DNA from 4 places in the Streptomyces sp. DSM 120436 genome. Region 3 is predicted to be linked to each of the others. Evidence: riboswitches for the same ligand, from Rfam matches in the RefSeq annotation. Region 3 holds a riboswitch; each other region holds the start of a gene.
What was found. Region 3 has a riboswitch for cobalamin ahead of ACWH4W_RS28530 (cobalamin biosynthesis protein). Riboswitches for the same ligand answer to the same signal wherever they lie in the genome.

Region 1 (4,596 bases), on a different contig from region 3:
CCGTTCGTTGCCATGCTGTGGGTCGGGTCCTACGCCAAGACCGACCCGGTGTTCATCGGCATCCCGTTCTTCTACTGGTACCAGATGGCCTGGGTGCTGATCTCGACCGCGCTGACGATGGTCGCGTACAAGCTGTGGCAGCGTGACCAGCGCGCCCGCTCGGCCGGGAAGGGCGGTGCGCAGCGGTGAACGACGGCGTGAACGGCGTGGCACTCGCGGTCTTCGTCTTCTTCTTCGTGCTCGTCACCGTGATGGGCTTCCTGGCCGCGCGCTGGCGCAAGGCCGCGAACGAGCACACCCTGGACGAATGGGGCCTGGGCGGGCGCTCGTTCGGCACCTGGGTCACCTGGTTCCTGCTGGGCGGCGACCTGTACACCGCGTACACCTTCGTGGCCGTCCCTGCGGCGATCTACGCGGCGGGCGCGGCCGGCTTCTTCGCGGTGCCGTACACGATCCTGGTGTACCCGCTGATCTTCACCTTCCTGCCCCGGCTGTGGTCGGTGTCGCACAAGCACGGCTATGTGACGACGTCCGACTTCGTGCGCGGGCGGTTCGGCTCGAAGGGGCTGTCGCTGGCCGTCGCGCTGACCGGCATCCTGGCGACGATGCCGTACATCGCGCTGCAACTGGTCGGCATCCAGGCCGTCCTGGACGTGATGGGCGTCGGCGGCGGCGAGCACACCAACTGGTTCGTCAAGGACCTGCCGCTGCTCATCGCGTTCGGTGTGCTCGCGGCGTACACCTACTCGTCCGGGCTGCGGGCGCCCGCGCTGATCGCGTTCGTCAAGGACACGCTGATCTATCTGGTCATCGCGGTGGCGATCATCTACATCCCGATCAAGCTGGGCGGGTTCGACGAGATCTTCGCCTCCGCGCGGGAGGCGTACAGCGAGACCAACCCGGCCACGGGCGCGCCGCGCGGCTCGCTGGTGCCGGGCGAGGCGGGCCAGTGGACGTACGCCACGCTGGCGCTGGGCTCGGCGCTCGCGCTGTTCATGTACCCGCACTCGATCACCGCGACGCTGTCCTCCAAGAGCCGTGAGGTGATCCGCCGCAACACCACGATCCTGCCGCTGTACTCGCTGATGCTGGGCCTGCTGGCGCTGCTCGGCTTCATGGCGATCGCGGCCGGGGTGGAGGTGCAGAACGGCCAGCTGGCCATCCCGCAGCTGTTCGAGACCATGTTCCCGGACTGGTTCGCCGGCGTGGCCTTCGCGGCGATCGGCATCGGCGCGCTGGTGCCGGCGGCGATCATGTCGATCGCGGCGGCGAACCTGTTCACCCGCAACATCTACAAGGACTTCATCAGGCCGGACGCGACGCCCAGGCAGGAGACCGCCGTCTCCAAGGTCGTGTCGCTGCTGGTGAAGGTGGGCGCGCTGGCCTTCGTGCTGACCATGGACAAAACGGTCGCCATCAACTTCCAGTTGCTGGGCGGGATCTGGATCCTGCAGACCTTCCCGGCGCTGGTGGGCGGCCTGTTCACCCGGTGGTTCCACCGCTGGGCGCTGATCGGCGGCTGGGCGGTCGGCATGATCTACGGCACGGTCGCCGCGTACGGGGTGGCGTCGCCGACGCAGAAGCACTTCGGCGGCTCCGCCGAGAAGATCCCGGGCATCGGCGAGATCGGCTACATCGGTCTCACCGCCTTCGTGATCAACGTGCTGGTCACGGTCGTCCTGACCTTCGTCCTGAGGGCGGTCAAGGCGCCGGAGGGCGTCGACGAGACGAAGCCGCAGGACTACACGGCGGACGCCGGCGACCCGGGCGTGCGGGTCGAGCTCCCGCCGGCCACGGCGGGCAGCGCGCACTGACGCGGCAGGGCACGGGGGCGGCGGGCCGCCGGTGGAGAACCGGCGGCCCGCTGTCGTACCCGTGCGGCAGACTCCCCCGCATGGACATCGTCATCCGGCCGGTGACGCCCGGCGAGCACGCGGAACTCGGTGAGATCACCGCGCAGGCCTATCTCGGCGACGGTCTGCTGGACTTCGGGGAGAGCGACGCCTACCTCGGCGAGCTGCGGGACGTGGCGAAGCGCGCGGCGGCCGCCGAGGTGCTGGTCGCCGTGGAGCACGGCACGCTGCTGGGCGGGGTGACCTTCGTGCCGGGCCCCGGACCCATGGCCGACATCGCGGAGCCCGGCGAGGCGGAGATACGGATGCTGGCGGTGTCCCGCGCCCACCGCGGCCGGGGCGCCGGCGAGGCCCTGGTGCGCGCCTGCGTCGACCGGGCGCGGGCGCTCGGGTGCGCGCGGATGGTGCTGTCCACCCAGCACACCATGCACGCCGCACACCGGGTGTACGAACGGCTGGGCTTCACCCGCGACCCCCGGCGGGACTGGAACCCGCTGCCGGAGCTGGACGACATCACGCTGCTCGTCTACGGGCTGACGCTCTGACGGTTGCGCCCGGCCCTTCCGCCCGGCACCACCCTAACCCCTGCGCGACACAACATATGGGTCCGTCGGCGGCACCCGGCACAAGATGTATGCTCATGCTCGCTGTCGCCGCAGGGGAATCCGGTGCGAATCCGGAACTGTCCCGCAACGGTGTACCCATGCCTGCCCACGGGCGCGCACGGGAGTCAGTCCGAGGACCTGCCGACAGTGCGCCCGGCCCTTCCGGTCCGGGTGCCCTGACGTCCGGGCCTCGTGGAATGGGCCGGTGGACGCGACGCCGCGTGCGCTCGTGTGCTGCCCCCTGCGCTCTTCGAGGCCCCCGTGCCGAGCGAGGGAGAGCCCCACGTGACCATCGCGCCAGCCGATCCGGCTTCAGCGACCGGCGTGACCGAGGAGAGCGACCGCCCCGGGGCCGCGCTGCTGCGGACCCTGACGGAGCTGACCGCCGACCTGCCCGACGCCGACCCCGGCCGGGTGGCCGCCGCCGCGCTGCGCGGCCGGTCCGCCGCCGCCGACGAGGCGGAGCTGCGGGACCTGGCCACCGAGGCGGCGGCCGGACTGATCTCCGAGGACCCCGCCTACTCCCGGCTCGCCGCCCGGCTGCTGACCCTCGGCATCCGCGCCGAGGCCGCCTCGCAGGGCGTCACCTCGTTCACCGGGTCGGTGGCCGCCGGGCACCGGGAGGGCCTGATCAGCGACCGGACCGCCGCCTTCGTCCGGCTGCACGCGGCCCGTCTGGACGCGCTGATCGACACCGGCGCCGACGACCGCTTCGGCTACTTCGGGCTGCGCACCCTGCACAGCCGCTACCTGCTGCGCCACCCGGTCACCCGCAAGGTCGTCGAGACGCCCCAGCACTTCCTGCTGCGGGTCGCCTGCGGTCTCGCCGAGGACGACGGCGTGCGGGCGCTGGAGGAGGTCGCCGCGCTGTACGGGCTGATGAGCCGGCTGGACTACCTGCCCTCCTCCCCCACGCTGTTCAACTCCGGCACCCGCCACCCGCAGATGTCGTCCTGCTACCTCCTCGACTCCCCCAAGGACGAGCTGGACTCCCTCTACGAGCGCTACCACCAGGTCGCCCGCCTGTCGAAGCACGCCGGCGGCATCGGCCTGTCCTTCTCCCGGGTCCGCGCCCGGGGCTCGCTGATCCGCGGCACCAACGGGCACTCAGGCGGCATCGTGCCGTTCCTGAAGACGCTGGACGCCTCCGTCGCCGCCGTGAACCAGGGCGGCCGGCGCAAGGGCGCCGCCGCGGTCTACCTGGAGACCTGGCACGCGGACATCGAGGAGTTCCTGGAGCTGCGCGACAACACCGGTGAGGACGCCCGCCGTACGCACAACCTGAACCTGGCGCACTGGGTGCCGGACGAGTTCATGCGCCGGGTCGCCGACGACGCGGCGTGGTCGCTGTTCTCCCCGGCCGACGTGCCCGAGCTGGCCGACCTGTGGGGCGAGGAGTTCGACGCGGCCTACCGCGCCGCCGAGGCCAGGGGCCTGGCCCGCAGGACGCTCCCGGCCCGCGAGCTGTACGGCCGGATGATGCGCACCCTCGCGCAGACCGGCAACGGCTGGATGACCTTCAAGGACACCGCCAACCGCACCGCCAACCAGACCGCCGAGCCGGGTCACGTCGTCCACTCCTCGAACCTGTGCACGGAGATCCTGGAGGTCACCGACGACGGGGAGACGGCGGTCTGCAACCTGGGCTCGGTCAACCTCGCGGCCTTCACCGACGGGGACGGCATGGACTGGGAGCGCCTGGACGCCGCGGTCCGCACCGCCGTGACGTTCCTGGACCGGGTGGTCGACATCAACTTCTACCCGACCGAGCAGGCGTCCCGGTCCAACAGCCGCTGGCGCCCGGTGGGCCTGGGCGTGATGGGGCTGCAGGACGTGTTCTTCCGGCTGCGGATGCCCTTCGACTCCCCTGAGGCGAAGGCGCTCTCCACGAGGATCGCCGAGCGGATCATGCTCGCCGCGTACGAGACGTCCGCCGAGCTGGCCGAGCGGCACGGCCCGCTGCCCGCCTGGGAGAAGACCCGTACCGCCCGGGGCGTGCTGCACCCCGACCACTACGACGTCACACTGGCCTGGCCGGAGCGCTGGGAGGCGCTGCGGAGCCGGATCGCCGCGACGGGCATGCGCAACGCGCTGCTGCTGGCGATCGCGCCCACCGCGACCATCGCGTCCATCGCCGG
Region 2 (4,596 bases), on a different contig from region 3:
ACTGCTGCGCACCTCGGCATCAGGCGCGGCGTCGAAGGAGTCATGGCCGCGCCCTCCGGGGGCGGCCCTGTGCGCGGAGCCGGTTCGGCACACATCGTCGGAGATCTTATTGCACACTACTTGCAACAACTTATTAATGGCAGAAAGGTCGGTCATGAGGTCTGCGATGGCGCCGGGCGTCGAGTCGTCCTGCGACAAGACGGGAGCGGGCCTGGTCCGGGACCCGATCACGCACCTCGGGGACACGCTGGACGACGCGGTCGCGGAGTGCTTCGACAAGTCGGCACGGGTCTTCGGGCTGCCGCATCCGGACGGTCCGGCCGTCGAGGCGGTCACCGCCCGCCCCGAGCACGGCGTGGACACCCTGGCCGTGGTCGGCGGTGTCGCCGCGAACTCGCGGGTACGGTCGCCGACCGAGGAGCACCGTCTGGCGGCGGGCGCCGGACTGCGGATGCCGCCGCTGCGGCGGTGCACCGACAACGGCGCGATGACCGCCCCCGTCGGCGACCTTCTCGTACGGGCGGGCACCGCACCGGCACCGCTGGAGTACGCCGCACTGCATCCCGTCGTCATGGGGAAGGCGGTGGCCGCCTGATGACCACCGACATCCGTGTGCACCGGGACGCCGGGATACTCACGCACACCGAGTCACTGCGTTCGGTGTACGTCGACGCCTTCTGCGCCCCGCCCTGGCACGAGGACGAGGCGCAGGCAACCGAGTTCGTCTCCCGGCTGCCGGCGAACGTACGGCGTGCCGGGTTCACCGCCGCGACCGCCGTGCGCGACGGGGAGATCGTCGGCTTCGCCACCGCGTGGACCACTCCGGCCCCCTTCCCCACCGACCGTTGCTATCCCCAGGCGTCCGCCGGCCTCGGCAACGACCGCACCGCCGACTGGCTGTGCGGAGCCCGGGAGATCGACGAACTCGCCGTCCGGCACGCCGCCCGCGGCACCGGCCTCGCCACCCGCCTCCTCGAAGCGGTGACCGCGGACGCGCCCGAGGGGCGGGCATGGCTGCTCACCTCGGTCCGGAACGGGCGGGCCATGGCCTTCTACCGCCGCCACGGCTGGACGGAGGCCACCCACCCCTCCCCCGACGGCAAGGGCATCGTCGTCTTCCTCGGCCCGCGCCACCCCGCCCGTTCCCTCGCCCCGCTCCCCCCGTGAGCCTTCGGAGCCCCGCCTTGCGCACCGCTGAAATCCGCCGCCATTGCCTCGACATCGTCACCGAGCGCGCCACAACGTGGTCCTCAGCACCCCACTGCGAACCCCTGCCCCGCCCCTGCCGTTCGTCGCGCACTGGCCCAAGGCGGCGGGGTCCTGGCACCGGTCGGGGCGCGTGACACGGGTCACCGCCCGGATCACGGACGTCCGCGTTCCTGACGGGCCGACTGCCCGCAGCAGCTGGTTCGCCCCGTCCTCCCCCATAGCCCGAAAGGCATGGGGGGACCCCCACGGCGGGGTGTCGCAGGAGGGAACCCGGGAATCCCGGACTGCCCCGCAGTGGTGAGCGGGAACGGCCGCCGTCACACGCGCCGGGCCCGAGGTACCGGGCCCGGGAAGCGACGGCCAGTGCCGGATTGCCGTCCAGCAGACGCGGGGCGACCTTGACGCGCAGGCCGCCGGCCAGTGCCGACAGGTGACGTGTCACCTGCTGGTACAGGGCGCGGGCGGGGCCGTCGTCGAGCCGGCCGGGCGGGGAACCCGGAGGGCCGGCCCGTCGTCGGTCCGCTGCAGTCCCTCCAGGTCGGGGACGATTCCGTGCAGGGCGACGCGGGCCAGGGCCGGTGACCAGAGGCGGGCGGCGTGTCCGAGCTGGGCGGTGGAGACGTCGACGCGCGGTTCCGGAGTACGGTGCCAGCGTGCGACGGCTTCGGCGAGGTCGGTGAAACCCGCCGCATAGGAGCGGGCGATCGGATGCTGGCCGTCGTCCCGTCCACCGACCTGCAGGGCGAAGAAACCGCCAAGGCCCGCCACGTCGTGCGGGGCGGCGGTGACGGACGCGGTCGAGGCACGGGCTGCGCGCACGGTTCCCGTCCTCCCTCCAGCTCTCCGTCCGTACGGTCAGGAGGCCGTACGCCGTCGCGGCGGCGTGATGGCGTACAGGTCGAGGATGTCCGGCCGGGGCGCCACCCCGGGACCGCCTGCGCGGGTCCACGCGACGATGTCCTCGGTCGCGTCCGGGTCGTTGACCAGCCCCAGCCAGACGGGGCGGGCGCCTGCGGCCCGGCCCTCCGCGGAGGGCTGGACGACGATGACGTTGGCGTGTTCGCAGACGCCGAGGCAGTCGGAGACGCGTACCGGTGCCGCGGCACGCAGGCGTTCGGTCTGGGCCGCGTGGTCGACGCCGGTCACTTTGGGGCTGCCGCAGCAGCAGTCGCGGCACACGACGACGCGGCACGGCACGGGGCCGGTGACCGTCGCGGTCCTCTTGTCGTCCGTCGTCGGTCCGGTCGGCGTTGCGGGCATGCGGTGCCGTCCCTCTCTCCGGGGAGATCCGCCCCGGTGGTCCGTCGAGGAGGCGACCGCGTGAGTCTCCTGGCTCTCGGGTCGATGCTCGTCCCGGCCTTCCCACCCGTTGCCGGGCAGTGGCCTGTCGGGAATCGCTCGCCGATCACAGTGGCGGGACCGCGCCGGATTCACACCGGCTTCCTCGTTCCGCCGTCGCCCTGTCGCCGGTCATCCTCCCATCCCGGGACACCGTCCCGCCCGCCCGGTGCCGGCAGTCAGTCCGTCTCCTGGGCGTGGGGGGCCGTCGCGGCCGGGTGGGCCGGGCGGTCCCGTCCGCCGTCGCGGCCGGACACCACCACGACGACCAGCCCGATGACAACGGCCCCGCGAACATCAGCGCGTGCGCGAACATCAGCGCCATGGCCGTCAGGCTCGTGGTGCGGTGCCAGCGCTCCAGCACCTGCCGGGAGACCGGCAACCGGGCGGGGCGCGGTCCCGACAGCAGCAGACCGAGCATGACCGTGCCCCACGCCCACAGCAGCCCCGACCACCCGAACGCCTGGCTGAGCAGATACATCCAGTAGGTGCCGGGATCGTCCATGAACGGCATCACCGCGACCGTGTCCGACGCACCCGACTCCATGCGCGCCCACAGGAGGGCGAACACGAGCACGGTCACCACCACCGCCGCGGTGGCGTCGGGCAGGGCGGAGCGCAGATCACCGCGCAGAGCCACGCGGTCACCGGAAGGCCGTCGCCGTCCGGACGGGGGCACCGCCCTTTCTTCCTCCGGCCTCGTGTCCGACGTCATCAGAAGCCTCCCGGACACGAACTGCCGAGGCGATATCCGGACGGAACCGCCACGAGGGCTGCTTGATCCACCCTGTCGAAAAGGCTTCTCGAACCGCCGAGCCGAGGGGGGTCGATGTGAGAAGGAGGCATCGGAGGAGCCCGTTCACCAACTGCTTCACGCGGTCCACACCGTGCCGCGTGCCTCGTACTCGAGCATCTCCTCCAGACCGACCGCGGCATCCGCTCCGAGTTCGCGGCACACCAGCCACAGGGCGAGGTCCAGCCCGGAGGTGACCCCGCCGGCGGTGACCAGGTCGCCGTCGTCGACCACGCGGGCCTTCTTCAGCACACCGCCCTGCCGCTCCAGGTCGGCCCGCGCCCGGTGATGCGTGGTGCAGGGGCGCCCCGCAGTCAGCCCGGCGGCGGCGAGCAGCATCACGCCGGTGCACAGCGCGCTGACGGTCAGGCCCGGGCGGGTCGCGGCGGCCAGGGCCCGTGGCAGTGAGCCCCGCCGGATCTCGGCCCACACGCCGGGATCCTCGCGGCGCGCGTAGCCGCCGCCGGGAACCACCAGGACGTCCGCCTGCTCGGGGGCCCACCCGTGGTCGACCCGTAGTCGGGTGCCGTAGGACGCCCTGACGGTACGCGGACCGCCGAGCGTCACGTAGCGGGTCTCCACTTCCCGGTCGGTGAAGTGGCCGGAGGCGGAGAACACCTCGTACGGGGCGGAGAAGTCGAGTTCCTCCACGCCGTCGAACATGACCACGTGGACGCGCAGGGGCCGGTCACGTCCGGGGGCCTCGGGCTCGGCGGCGTCGGCCCGGGTCACGGCGCCCCCGGCCATCAGTGTCGCGGTCCCGAGAGCGGTGGTGGCGTGCAGGAGGGTCCGGCGGTTCATGTCGGTCGGTACTCCGTTTCTCGGTCGGCCAGGGACAGGGGGACGGGTTCGTCCGCCAGGCAGGAAGGAGCCGAGTCGTACGGGAGGGCACGGCGCACGGCGCGGGCGTGCTCGCGTCCGTGCAGGTGGCCGACGGCTTCGGCGACGAGCAGGACGTCGTCCGCGCCGCCCCGCAGTCCGGAGGAGGTGGTGAACACCTCTCACGGGCCGGTGAAGTCGAGTTCCTGCGCCGAGTCGAACAGCAGGATTCCGTACGTGGTCATGGTCAGTTGCCCCAGCGTGCGGCGTCGGCCATGGTCTCCATGCGGGTCCTGTGCGGCGGCACGGACCTCTCTCGCAGGAGTTCGGACGCGAGGGTGAAGGGCGGGGCCTTCTCCGGGCGGTTGCGGGCCTGAGCGGTGATCTCGTCGGTGAGGGTGGTGGCCATGGACAGCCGCGGGTAGTCGGCGTGGATC
Region 3 (4,596 bases):
GCGCCAGCTCGGCCAGGTTCTCCGGGCCGCCCTCCACGAGGTACCGCAGCGCCTCGGCCACCACGCCCGCCGGGACGCTGGACTCGGCCATCAGCTCCGCGTCCGGCACGGCCTCCCCGCCGAGCAGCACCGTGGGGATCCCGGACGCCCTGAGTGCGGCCAGCCCGTCCTCCCAGGCGCGCTTTCCGCCCAGCAGCCGCACCACGGCGAGGTCGGCGCCGTCGAGCAGCGCGGGCAGCTCCTCCGCGACGTCCACGCGGGTGGGGTTGCCGATGCGGTAGCCGGCGCCGGAGGCCCGGGCCGCCAGCAGGTCCGTGTCGGCGGTCGACAACAACAACACAGTGCTCATGCGGGCGCTCCCGGTGGAATGAAGGGCAGTCCTCGTGGCGCGCCGGACTCGATGAGCCGCCACAGCGCGTCCGTGTCCGCGTGCTGTTCGATCAGGTCGCCGAGCCGGTCGAGCTGCTCCTCGCGCAGCGCGGCGAAAGAGGTGTCGGGGGCCGGCACGAAGCGGCGTCCCGCGCGGTCGGCCACCGCGCGCAGGAACGCCCGCCGGAACCCGTCCGACTCCAGCGCGCCGTGCCAGTGCGTGCCCCACGTGCCGCCCACCCGGCAGCCGTCCAGGAAGGCTTCGCCGCCCCGTACGTCGGCGACCCCGTGATGGATCTCGTACCCCTCGACGCGCTCGCCGAGGGCCTCGCCGACCGGGCGGGCCAGGGTCTTCTCGCGGGCGAACCGCACCCGTACGGGCAGCACGCCGAGCCCGTCCACGCGGCCCGCGCGGCTCTCCACGTCGTCCTCGATGCGCTCGCCGAGGAGCTGGAAGCCGCCGCAGACGCCCAGCAGCGGCCGGCCCTCGGCGGCCCGCCGCACCAGGGCGTCGGCCAGCCCGCGCTCGCGCAGCCAGCGCAGCGCCCGCACGGTCCCGCGGGTGCCCGGCACGACCACGAGGTCCGCGTCGGCGAGTTCGTCCGGCCGGTCCACGAACCGCACCACGACGCCCGGTTCGGCGGCCAGCGCGTCCACGTCGGTGAAGTTGGACATCAGCGGCACCGCGCACACCGCGACCCGCAGCACCTCCTCACCGGCCGGCGCGGCCACCGCGGACTCCCGCGCGGCGCCCCTGAGCGACGTCCTCCCCCACTCCCGGCTTCGCTCGAGCGGGGGGACCCCCATCCCGTCCTCCTCGTCGATGCCGAGCCCGTGCCGGAACGGCAGCACGCCGTAGGTGCGCCGCCCGGTCAGGCCGCGCAGCATCTCCAGGCCCGGCTCCAGCAGCGAGACGTCCCCGCGGAACTTGTTCACCAGGAACCCGGCGACCAGCTCCTGGTCCTCGGGGGAGAGCAGGGCGACCGTGCCGAAGAAGGAGGCGAAGACGCCGCCCCGGTCGATGTCCCCGACGACGAGGACCGGCAGACCGGCGTTGCGGGCGACGCCCATGTTCACGATGTCGGTGCGGCGCAGGTTGATCTCCGCGGGGCTCCCGGCGCCCTCGCAGATCACCGCGTCGTACTCGCTCCGCAGCCGGTCCAGGCAGTCCAGGACCGTGCCGAGGAGGCTCTCCTGACGGCCGCCGTGGTAGCCGCGCGCGCTCATCTCGCCGACCGGGCGGCCCATCAGCACCACCTGGCTGGACCGCTCGCCGCCCGGCTTCAGCAGCACCGGGTTCATCAGCGCCGTCGGCTCCACCCGGCACGCCTGGGCCTGCATGGCCTGGGCCCGCCCGATCTCGGCGCCCTCGCGCGTGACGAACGAGTTCAGCGACATGTTCTGCGCCTTGAACGGCGCGACCTTCACCCCTTGGCGCACCAGCCACCGGCAGATCCCGGCGGTGACCACGCTCTTGCCGGCGTCCGAGGTCGTCCCGGCGACCAGCAGCCCGCCACCGCTCACGTCGCACGTCCCCTCAGCACGCGCCGCGCGGCCACCCCGGCCGCGAGCGCGAGCCAGCCGACCCGCCGCGACAGGCGCACCGCCCGCTCGATGTCGGCCACGGCGACGGGGCGCCCGCCGCTGTTGAGGACGGGCCGGTGCTCGACCCGGCCGCCGTAGGACAGGGTTCCGCCGAGCCGTACGCCGAGCGCGCCCGCGAAGGACGCCTCGACGGGACCGGCGTTGGGACTGGGGTGCCTGGCCGCGTCCGCACGCCAGGCCCGTACCGCCCCGCGCGGGTCCGGCCCGCTCAGCGCGGCGAGCACGGCCGTCAGGCGCGCCCCCGGCCAGCCGGCGACGTCGTCGAGGCGGGCGGAGGCCCAGCCGTAGCGGCGGTGGCGGGGCGACTTGTGCCCCACCATCGCGTCCAGGGTGTTGACGGCCCGGAAGCCCACCAGACCCGGGACCCCGGCGACCGCGCCCCACACCAGGGCGCCCACCACGGCGTCGGAGGTGTTCTCGGCGACGGACTCCACCACGGCGCGGGCGATCCCGTCGGCGTCCAGGGCCTGCGGGTCCCGGCCGCACAGGTGCGGCAGCCGCTCCCGGGCGGCCTCGACGTCACCGGACTCCAGGGCCCGTCCGACGGCACGCGCCTCCCGGGCCAGCGAGGTGCCGCCGACGACGGCCCAGGTGGCGACGCCGGTCAGGGCGACGGAAGCGGCGGGGGAACGGCGTACGGCGCGGGCGGCCAGGCCGCCGAGCGCGACGGCGCCGCCGACGCACACGGCGGTGTGCACGGCCCCGCGGCCCCGGTCGTCCCGCCACAGCACCCGTTCCACGGCAGCCGCGGCCCGCCCGAAAGCGGCGACCGGGTGCCCACGGCGGGGATCGCCGAGCAGCAGGTCGCCGAGGAGGCCGGCGGCGGCGCCGTACGCGAACACGCGATCGGCACCCATGGGTCAGCCGGTGACGGATCCGGAGGGCACGGCCCCGAAAACGGGTGGGGCGTCGTTGATCGACCTCGACAGGCAGCCGCGCATGGCGATATGTCCTCACTCAGGGTGTCCACGCCCTGGTTCGACGAGACCGGCGGTGAGAGTTCCTGGCTCCCGGGGTGGTCACCCCGGTGACAGTGGCGGGACCGCGCCGGATTCGCACCGGCTTCCTCTCCTGCCGCCGTGTTGGCGGAGGCAGTCCACCATGACCCCGGAAGGGCCGTCAACTTGCCGTTGACCTGCGGGGCTGAAGTGTGCCGAGGCCCACAGCGGGACTCACGTGGGTGAACGGCGGGAACGGCGGGAACGGCGGGAACGGCGTGACCGGCCCGCGGGGGCGCGGACACGGCGACGGGCGGGGCGGGAGCCGCTGCTCCCGCCCCGCCCGCTCACGCGTGCGGCCTGTCGTCAGGCCATGATCAGGTAGATGCCGTAGCCCACCGCCGCCGCGCACGCGGCGAAGCAGGTGTAGGCGCCGGTGACCGCGAGAGCCGTGGACCGGCCCGCCGCGGCGGCCCGCTCGCGGCGGGACATGCCGGAGATGCCGAGGGTGAACAGGGCCACCAGGGCCACGGTGACCACGAGGCTGACGCCGAAGACGGAACCGAGGGCCGCCCAGTCGATCTTCATGGTGCTCTTCTTCCTTCGTGCCGGGTCGCGGTCAGACGGACGTCTTGGCCGGCGGGCCCGCCGGGTCGCCGGCCGTCGGCGCCGGGATGGAGGCCGTGAGGTCCTCGGCCACGGTGCCGGCCGGGGGCGGGGTCACGGCGGCCATCGCCTGGGTCACCACGCCGGACGGCTCCTCGCCGGCGTCGTCGTGGTCGTTGACGTTGGTGTGGTCGACGATCTCACGGCGGGAGATCTTCCAGATGGCCGCGCTGGAGGCGACCAGGAAGACGGCCACCACGGCGGTGCCCCAGTCGCCGAAGCCGCACACCCACTCGGCGAGCGCCGCGACCAGGGCGGCGGCCGGCAGGGTCAGGCCCCAGGCGACGAACATCCGGGTGGCCGTGGACCAGCGGACCACGCCGCCCTTGCGGCCGAGGCCCGCGCCCATGACGGCACCCGAGACGGAGTGCGTGGTGGAGAGCGAGAAACCGAGGTGCGAGGAGGCCAGGATGACCGTCGCGGCGCTGGTCTGGGCGGCGAAGCCCTGCTGCGGCTGGAGGTCGGTGAGGCCCTTGCCCATGGTGCGGATGATGCGCCAGCCGCCGAGGTAGGTGCCCAGCGCGATGGCGATGCCCGCCGAGAGGATGACCCACATGGGCGGGTCGGAGTCGGGGGCGAGGGTGCCGCCGGCGACCAGGGCGAGGGTGATGATGCCCATCGTCTTCTGGGCGTCGTTGGTGCCGTGGGCCAGGGAGACCAGACCGGCGGAGGCGATCTGGCCGGCGCGGTAGCCCTTCGCGGAGGCCTTGTCGTCGGCGTTGCGGCCCATGCGGTAGGTGAGCCGGGTCGCGAGCAACGCGGCGACGCCGGCCACCAGCGGGGCGGCGATCGCGGGAATCAGGACCTTGGTGACCAGCACGTCGCCGTGCACCGCGCCGAAGCCGGCGGAGGCGACCGTGGCGCCGATCAGACCGCCCATGAGGGCGTGGGAGGAGCTGGACGGCAGGCCGACCAGCCAGGTGAGGAGATTCCAGAGGATCGCGCCGACCAGCGCGGCGAAGATGACCTCGGGACGGATGCCGGCCTCGTCGACGAGGCCCTTGGAGATCGTGTTGGC
Region 4 (4,596 bases), on a different contig from region 3:
CAGCGCCATGGGCGGCTCCTACCAGCAGGAGGTGGACCTCGCCGCGCTCTTCAAGGACGTCGCGTCCGACTTCTGCGAGACGGCGACGGTCCCCGAGCAGTTGCCGAACCTGATCGACCGCGCCTTCCGCACCGCGTACGCCCGGCGCACGGTCACCGCGGTCATCCTGCCGGGCGACGTGCAGGAGATGGACTACAGCCCGCCCACGCACGCCTTCAAGATGGTGCCCTCCAGCCTCGGCCTGGGCCGGTACGCGCCGGTCCCCGCCGACGAGGACCTCCAGCGGGCCGCCGACGTGCTGAACGCGGGCGAGAAGGTCGCCGTGCTGATCGGGCAGGGCGCACGCGGCGCCCGCGAGGAGGTCGAGCGGCTCGCGGACGTGCTGGGCGCCGGGGTGGCGAAGGCGCTGCTCGGCAAGGACGCCCTGCCCGACGACCTGCCGTACGTCACCGGCTCCATCGGGCTGCTGGGGACCCGCCCCTCGTACGAGCTGATGCGGGACTGCGACACGCTGCTGATGATCGGGTCCAGCTTCCCGTACACGCAGTTCCTGCCGGAGCTGGACCAGGCGCGGGCCGTGCAGATCGACATCGACCCGCACATGATCGGCCTGCGCTACCCGAACGAGGTGAACCTGGTCGGCGACGCCCGCGAGACCCTGCGGCGGCTGCTGCCGCGTCTGCACCGCAAGGAGGACCGGGCCTGGCGGGAGCAGGTCGAGAAGAACGTCGCCCGCTGGTGGGAGGTGATGCAGCGGCGCGCCGCCGTGAGCGCGGACCCGGTGAACCCGGAGTACGTGGTGCACGCCCTGGACGGCAGGCTGCCCGACGACGTGATCCTCGCCGCCGACTCCGGCTCGGCCGCCAACTGGTACGCCCGGCACCTGCGGCTGCGCGGCCGGATGCGCGGCTCGCTGTCCGGGACGCTGGCGACGATGGGCCCCGGTGTGCCGTACTGCATCGGCGCGAAGTTCGCCCACCCCGACCGGCCGGCCATCGCCCTGGTCGGGGACGGGGCCATGCAGATGAACGGCATGATGGAGATGGTCACGGCGGCGAAGTACTACCGCGAGTGGCCCGATCCCCGGCTGATCGTCGCCGTGCTGAACAACGGCGACCTCAACCAGGTCACCTGGGAGATGCGGGCCATGTCCGGCGCGCCGCAGTTCGAGGAGTCGCAGGCCATCCCGGACCTGCCGTACGCGGACATCGCCCGGCGCATGGGCCTGGACGGGGTCCGGGTGGAGAAGCCGAAGCAGGTCGAGGCCGCGTGGGACCGGGCGCTCGCCGCGGACCGGCCGTTCGTCATCGACTTCCGCACCGACCCGGCGGTGCCGCCGATCCCGCCGCACGCGTCCCTGGACCAGATCGAGGCGGCGGCCGCCGCGATCCTCAAGGGCGACAGCGACCGCGGCTCGATGGTGCGGCAGGGTCTGAAGGCGAAGGTCCAGGAGATGCTCCCCGGCACCCGCCACCGCGCCGGCCGGCCGGGCGCGGGCCCGGACGACAGCGCCTGAGCCCGGCGCCGCGCCTCCCCCGGACCGCGCGCCCTCCGCACCCGCCGTCCGTGGCCCCCGCCCGCACCTGCCGTCCGGCGCCCCGGCCCGGTCGCGCACGCCGTCCATGGCCCCTCCGCCCGGTCCCGCGCCGAGGGGCGCCTCGGTCCGGCGTCTCCGGAAGCGCCCCGCACCCGGCCGGGCGCAGATCACCGGCGGGCGGGGCGGGACGCCGCCGCTCCGGGGCGGACGCGGACACCCGCCCCCGCCCTTTCGTCCCGCGGGGGCCGACTCGTAGGATCGACGGGTCATCAACACCGCGACGGGAGACAGGAAGCCGGTGCGAGTCCGGCACGGTCCCGCCACTGTGACCGGGGAGTGCACCCCTTCCACGTGCCACTGCGCGCCGCGCGGGAAGGTCAGGGGAAGCGTCGATCCGGGAGTCAGGACACTGGCCTGTCGCGGGCCCGTTCCGAGGAGCGCGGACTCCCCAGGAGGCTTCACGTGTACGACGGCACGTCCCGTCCCGCCCTGTCCACCCCTGCCCGCAGGCGGCCCGCCGTGCGGTCGGCCGCCGCCGCCCTCGCCCTCGCGGCCGCCCTGCTGACCGCCGGCTGCGGAGCGTCGCCGGGCGCCGCCCAGGACGCGAAGGCGCCGGCCGCACCGGCCGAGGGCTTCCCCGTCACCGTCGACAACTGCGGTGTGCGGACCACCTACGAGAAGCCGCCCGCGCGCGTCGTCACCATCCACCAGCACCCGGCGGAACTGATGCTCGCCCTCGGTCTGGGGGACCGCATGGTCGGCACCGCCTTCCCCGACTCCCCGGTCCTGCCCGAGCTGCGGAAGGACTACGCGTCGATCCCCGAACTGTCCAGGAAGGAGCCGTCGTTCGAGACGGTCCTGGAGGCCGGTCCGGACCTCGTCTACGGCGGTTACGGCAGCGCCTTCGCCGAGAACGAGGGCCGTTCCCGCAAGGCGTTCGCCGACGCCGGCGTCGACACCCACCTCAACCGCGAGTACTGCGGCAGGAAGCGGGTCACGATGCGGGACACCTACGACGAGATCCGCACCGTCGGCCGGATCTTCGGCGTCCCGGAGCGGGCCGACGCGCTGGTCGCCGAGCTCGAGGACCGTGTCGAGAAGGCCGCCGGAAAGGTCGCGGACGCGCCGAAGGTGCCCGTCTTCGTCTACGACAGCGGCGACCGGACCGCCTTCACCGCGGGCGGCAGGAGCCTGGGCACCGAACTGATCCGGCTGGCCGGCGGCGAGAACGTCTTCGCCGACCTCGACGACGTCTTCGGCGACGTCTCCTGGGAGCAGGTCGTCGAGCGCAGGCCGGAGGTCATCGCGATCTACGACTACGCCGGCGCCGGCAGCGTGGAACGCAAGAAGGAGTTCCTGCTCTCCCGGCCCGCTCTCCAGGACGTGCCCGCCATCAGGAACGAGCGGTTCGTCGTCCTGCCGCTGACCGCCACCCTGGTGGGCGTCCGGTCCGCCTACGCGGTGGAGGACCTGGCCCGCGGCCTCCACCCCGAGAGCTTCGCGTGACGGCCCCGGCCGTCGGGACCGGCGCCGAGCGGGCCGCGCGACGACGGCACGGGGACGACGGGCGGGCCGGGCGGGCCGGCCTCACCGTCACCCTCGTCGTCCTGGCCGTCGCCCTGGCGCTCTCCGCCACCGCCGGTCTGGCCATCGGGTCGGTGCGGGTGCCGCCCGGCCAGGTGTGGGGCATCGTGACGCACGCGCTGGGCGCCGGCTGGACGGAACCGGACTGGTCGCGGGCGCGGGAGACCATCGTGCTGGACGTGCGCGCGCCGCGCGTGCTCCTCGGAGCCGTGGCCGGTGCGGGCCTCGCGGTCGTGGGCACCGCCCTGCAGGCCCTGATCCGCAACCCGCTCGCCGAGCCCTACCTGCTCGGCGTCTCCTCGGGGGCGTCCCTGGGCGCCGTGTCGGTGATCGTGTTCGGGGTGACCCTGTTCGGGCCGGCGTCGCTGCCGGCCGCCGCGTTCGCGGGCGCGCTGGGCGCCCTGGCGCTCGTCTACGCCACCGCCCGCACCGGCGGCCGCATCACGTCGGCACGGCTGGTGCTGTCCGGTGTGGCCGTCGCCGCGATGCTCACCGCCGTGCTGGACCTGCTGCTGCTCGCCACCGACCGGGGCAACGAGGCCCGCGCGGTCCTCGCCTGGACCCTGGGCGGCCTCGGCGGGGTCACCTGGGACATGGTCCGGCTGCCCGGCGCGGCCCTGCTCCTGGGGGTCGCCGTCCTCATGGTGCAGGCCCGCAACCTCAACCTCCTGCTCGCCGGTGAGGAGGCCGCGACCACGATGGGCCTGGACGTGGCCCGCTTCCGCGCCCGCCTGTTCGTCCTGCTCTCCCTCGTCACCGGCGTCCTGGTGGCGGCGTGCGGTCCGATCGGATTCATCGGCCTGATGGTGCCGCACATCGTCCGCATCGCCGTCGGCGGCGACCACCGGCGCGTCCTGCCGACGGCGGCCCTCGGCGGCGCGGTCTTCCTGGTCTGGGCGGACATCGCCGCCCGCGTCGTCGCGGCGCCCATGGAGATCCCCGTCGGCGTGCTGACCGCCCTGTGCGGCGGCCCGTTCTTCCTGTGGCTGATGCGCCGCGACGCCCGCCGGAGCACCGGCCGAGGAGCGCCATGACCGGCACCGAACTCGTCATCGACACGGTCACCCTCACCGCCGGCGCGCACCGGCTGGTCGAGGAGGTCTCCCTGACCGCCCGCCCCGGCGAGGTGATCGGCCTGGTCGGTCCCAACGGCAGCGGGAAGTCCAGCCTGCTGCGCGCCGTCTACCGCGTCCTGCGCCCCGCGGCCGGCCGGGTGTCCGTCGACGGCGCCGACGCCTGGTCGCTGCCCGTGCGGCGACTGGCCCGGACGGTGGCGGCGGTGGTGCAGGAGACGGACGCCTCGTTCGGCCTCTCGGTGCGCGAGGTCGTCGCCATGGGCCGCACCCCGCACAAGCGGCTGCTCGACGGCGACACCGCCGAGGACGCCGGTGCGATCGCGTCGGCGCTCGAGGCGGTCGACGCCACGAGTCTGGCCCACCGCCCCTTCGACCTGCTCTCCGGGGGCGAGCGCCAGC

Region 1: it holds a riboswitch for cobalamin, as region 3 does, so the genes downstream of both, ACWH4W_RS11770 (ribonucleoside-diphosphate reductase subunit alpha) here and ACWH4W_RS28530 (cobalamin biosynthesis protein) in region 3, are expected to answer to the same signal.
Region 2: it holds a riboswitch for cobalamin, as region 3 does, so the genes downstream of both, ACWH4W_RS19335 ((2Fe-2S) ferredoxin domain-containing protein) here and ACWH4W_RS28530 (cobalamin biosynthesis protein) in region 3, are expected to answer to the same signal.
Region 4: it holds a riboswitch for cobalamin, as region 3 does, so the genes downstream of both, ACWH4W_RS15000 (ABC transporter substrate-binding protein) here and ACWH4W_RS28530 (cobalamin biosynthesis protein) in region 3, are expected to answer to the same signal.

The regions. Positions count from the first base shown of each region.
Region 1 covers NZ_JBSKBS010000001.1:2,539,758-2,544,353, reverse strand. Annotated here, with positions in the region: gene ACWH4W_RS11785 (DUF3311 domain-containing protein) at 1-189, shown strand, start outside; gene mctP (monocarboxylate uptake permease MctP) at 186-1,814, shown strand; gene ACWH4W_RS11775 (GNAT family N-acetyltransferase) at 1,895-2,398, shown strand; cobalamin riboswitch at 2,448-2,618, shown strand; gene ACWH4W_RS11770 (ribonucleoside-diphosphate reductase subunit alpha) at 2,744-4,596, shown strand, end outside.
Region 2 covers NZ_JBSKBS010000001.1:4,350,900-4,355,495, reverse strand. Annotated here, with positions in the region: partial or broken gene ACWH4W_RS19350 (tRNA (adenosine(37)-N6)-threonylcarbamoyltransferase complex transferase subunit TsaD) at 212-595, shown strand; gene ACWH4W_RS19345 (GNAT family N-acetyltransferase) at 595-1,167, shown strand; gene ACWH4W_RS19340 (hypothetical protein) at 1,648-2,028, opposite strand; gene ACWH4W_RS19335 ((2Fe-2S) ferredoxin domain-containing protein) at 2,065-2,469, opposite strand; cobalamin riboswitch at 2,532-2,655, opposite strand; partial or broken gene ACWH4W_RS19330 (ferric reductase-like transmembrane domain-containing protein) at 2,828-3,262, opposite strand; gene ACWH4W_RS19325 (DJ-1/PfpI family protein) at 3,419-4,141, opposite strand; gene ACWH4W_RS19320 (hypothetical protein) at 4,138-4,338, opposite strand; gene ACWH4W_RS19315 (hypothetical protein) at 4,407-4,596, opposite strand, start outside.
Region 3 covers NZ_JBSKBS010000002.1:1,417,892-1,422,487, reverse strand. Annotated here, with positions in the region: gene cobN (cobaltochelatase subunit CobN) at 1-349, opposite strand, end outside; gene ACWH4W_RS28535 (cobyric acid synthase) at 346-1,893, opposite strand; gene ACWH4W_RS28530 (cobalamin biosynthesis protein) at 1,890-2,831, opposite strand; cobalamin riboswitch at 2,953-3,090, opposite strand; gene ACWH4W_RS28525 (hypothetical protein) at 3,279-3,500, opposite strand; gene ACWH4W_RS28520 (inorganic phosphate transporter) at 3,532-4,596, opposite strand, start outside.
Region 4 covers NZ_JBSKBS010000001.1:3,341,604-3,346,199, reverse strand. Annotated here, with positions in the region: gene ACWH4W_RS15005 (thiamine pyrophosphate-requiring protein) at 1-1,516, shown strand, start outside; cobalamin riboswitch at 1,784-1,969, shown strand; gene ACWH4W_RS15000 (ABC transporter substrate-binding protein) at 2,000-3,043, shown strand; gene ACWH4W_RS14995 (FecCD family ABC transporter permease) at 3,040-4,155, shown strand; gene ACWH4W_RS14990 (ABC transporter ATP-binding protein) at 4,152-4,596, shown strand, end outside.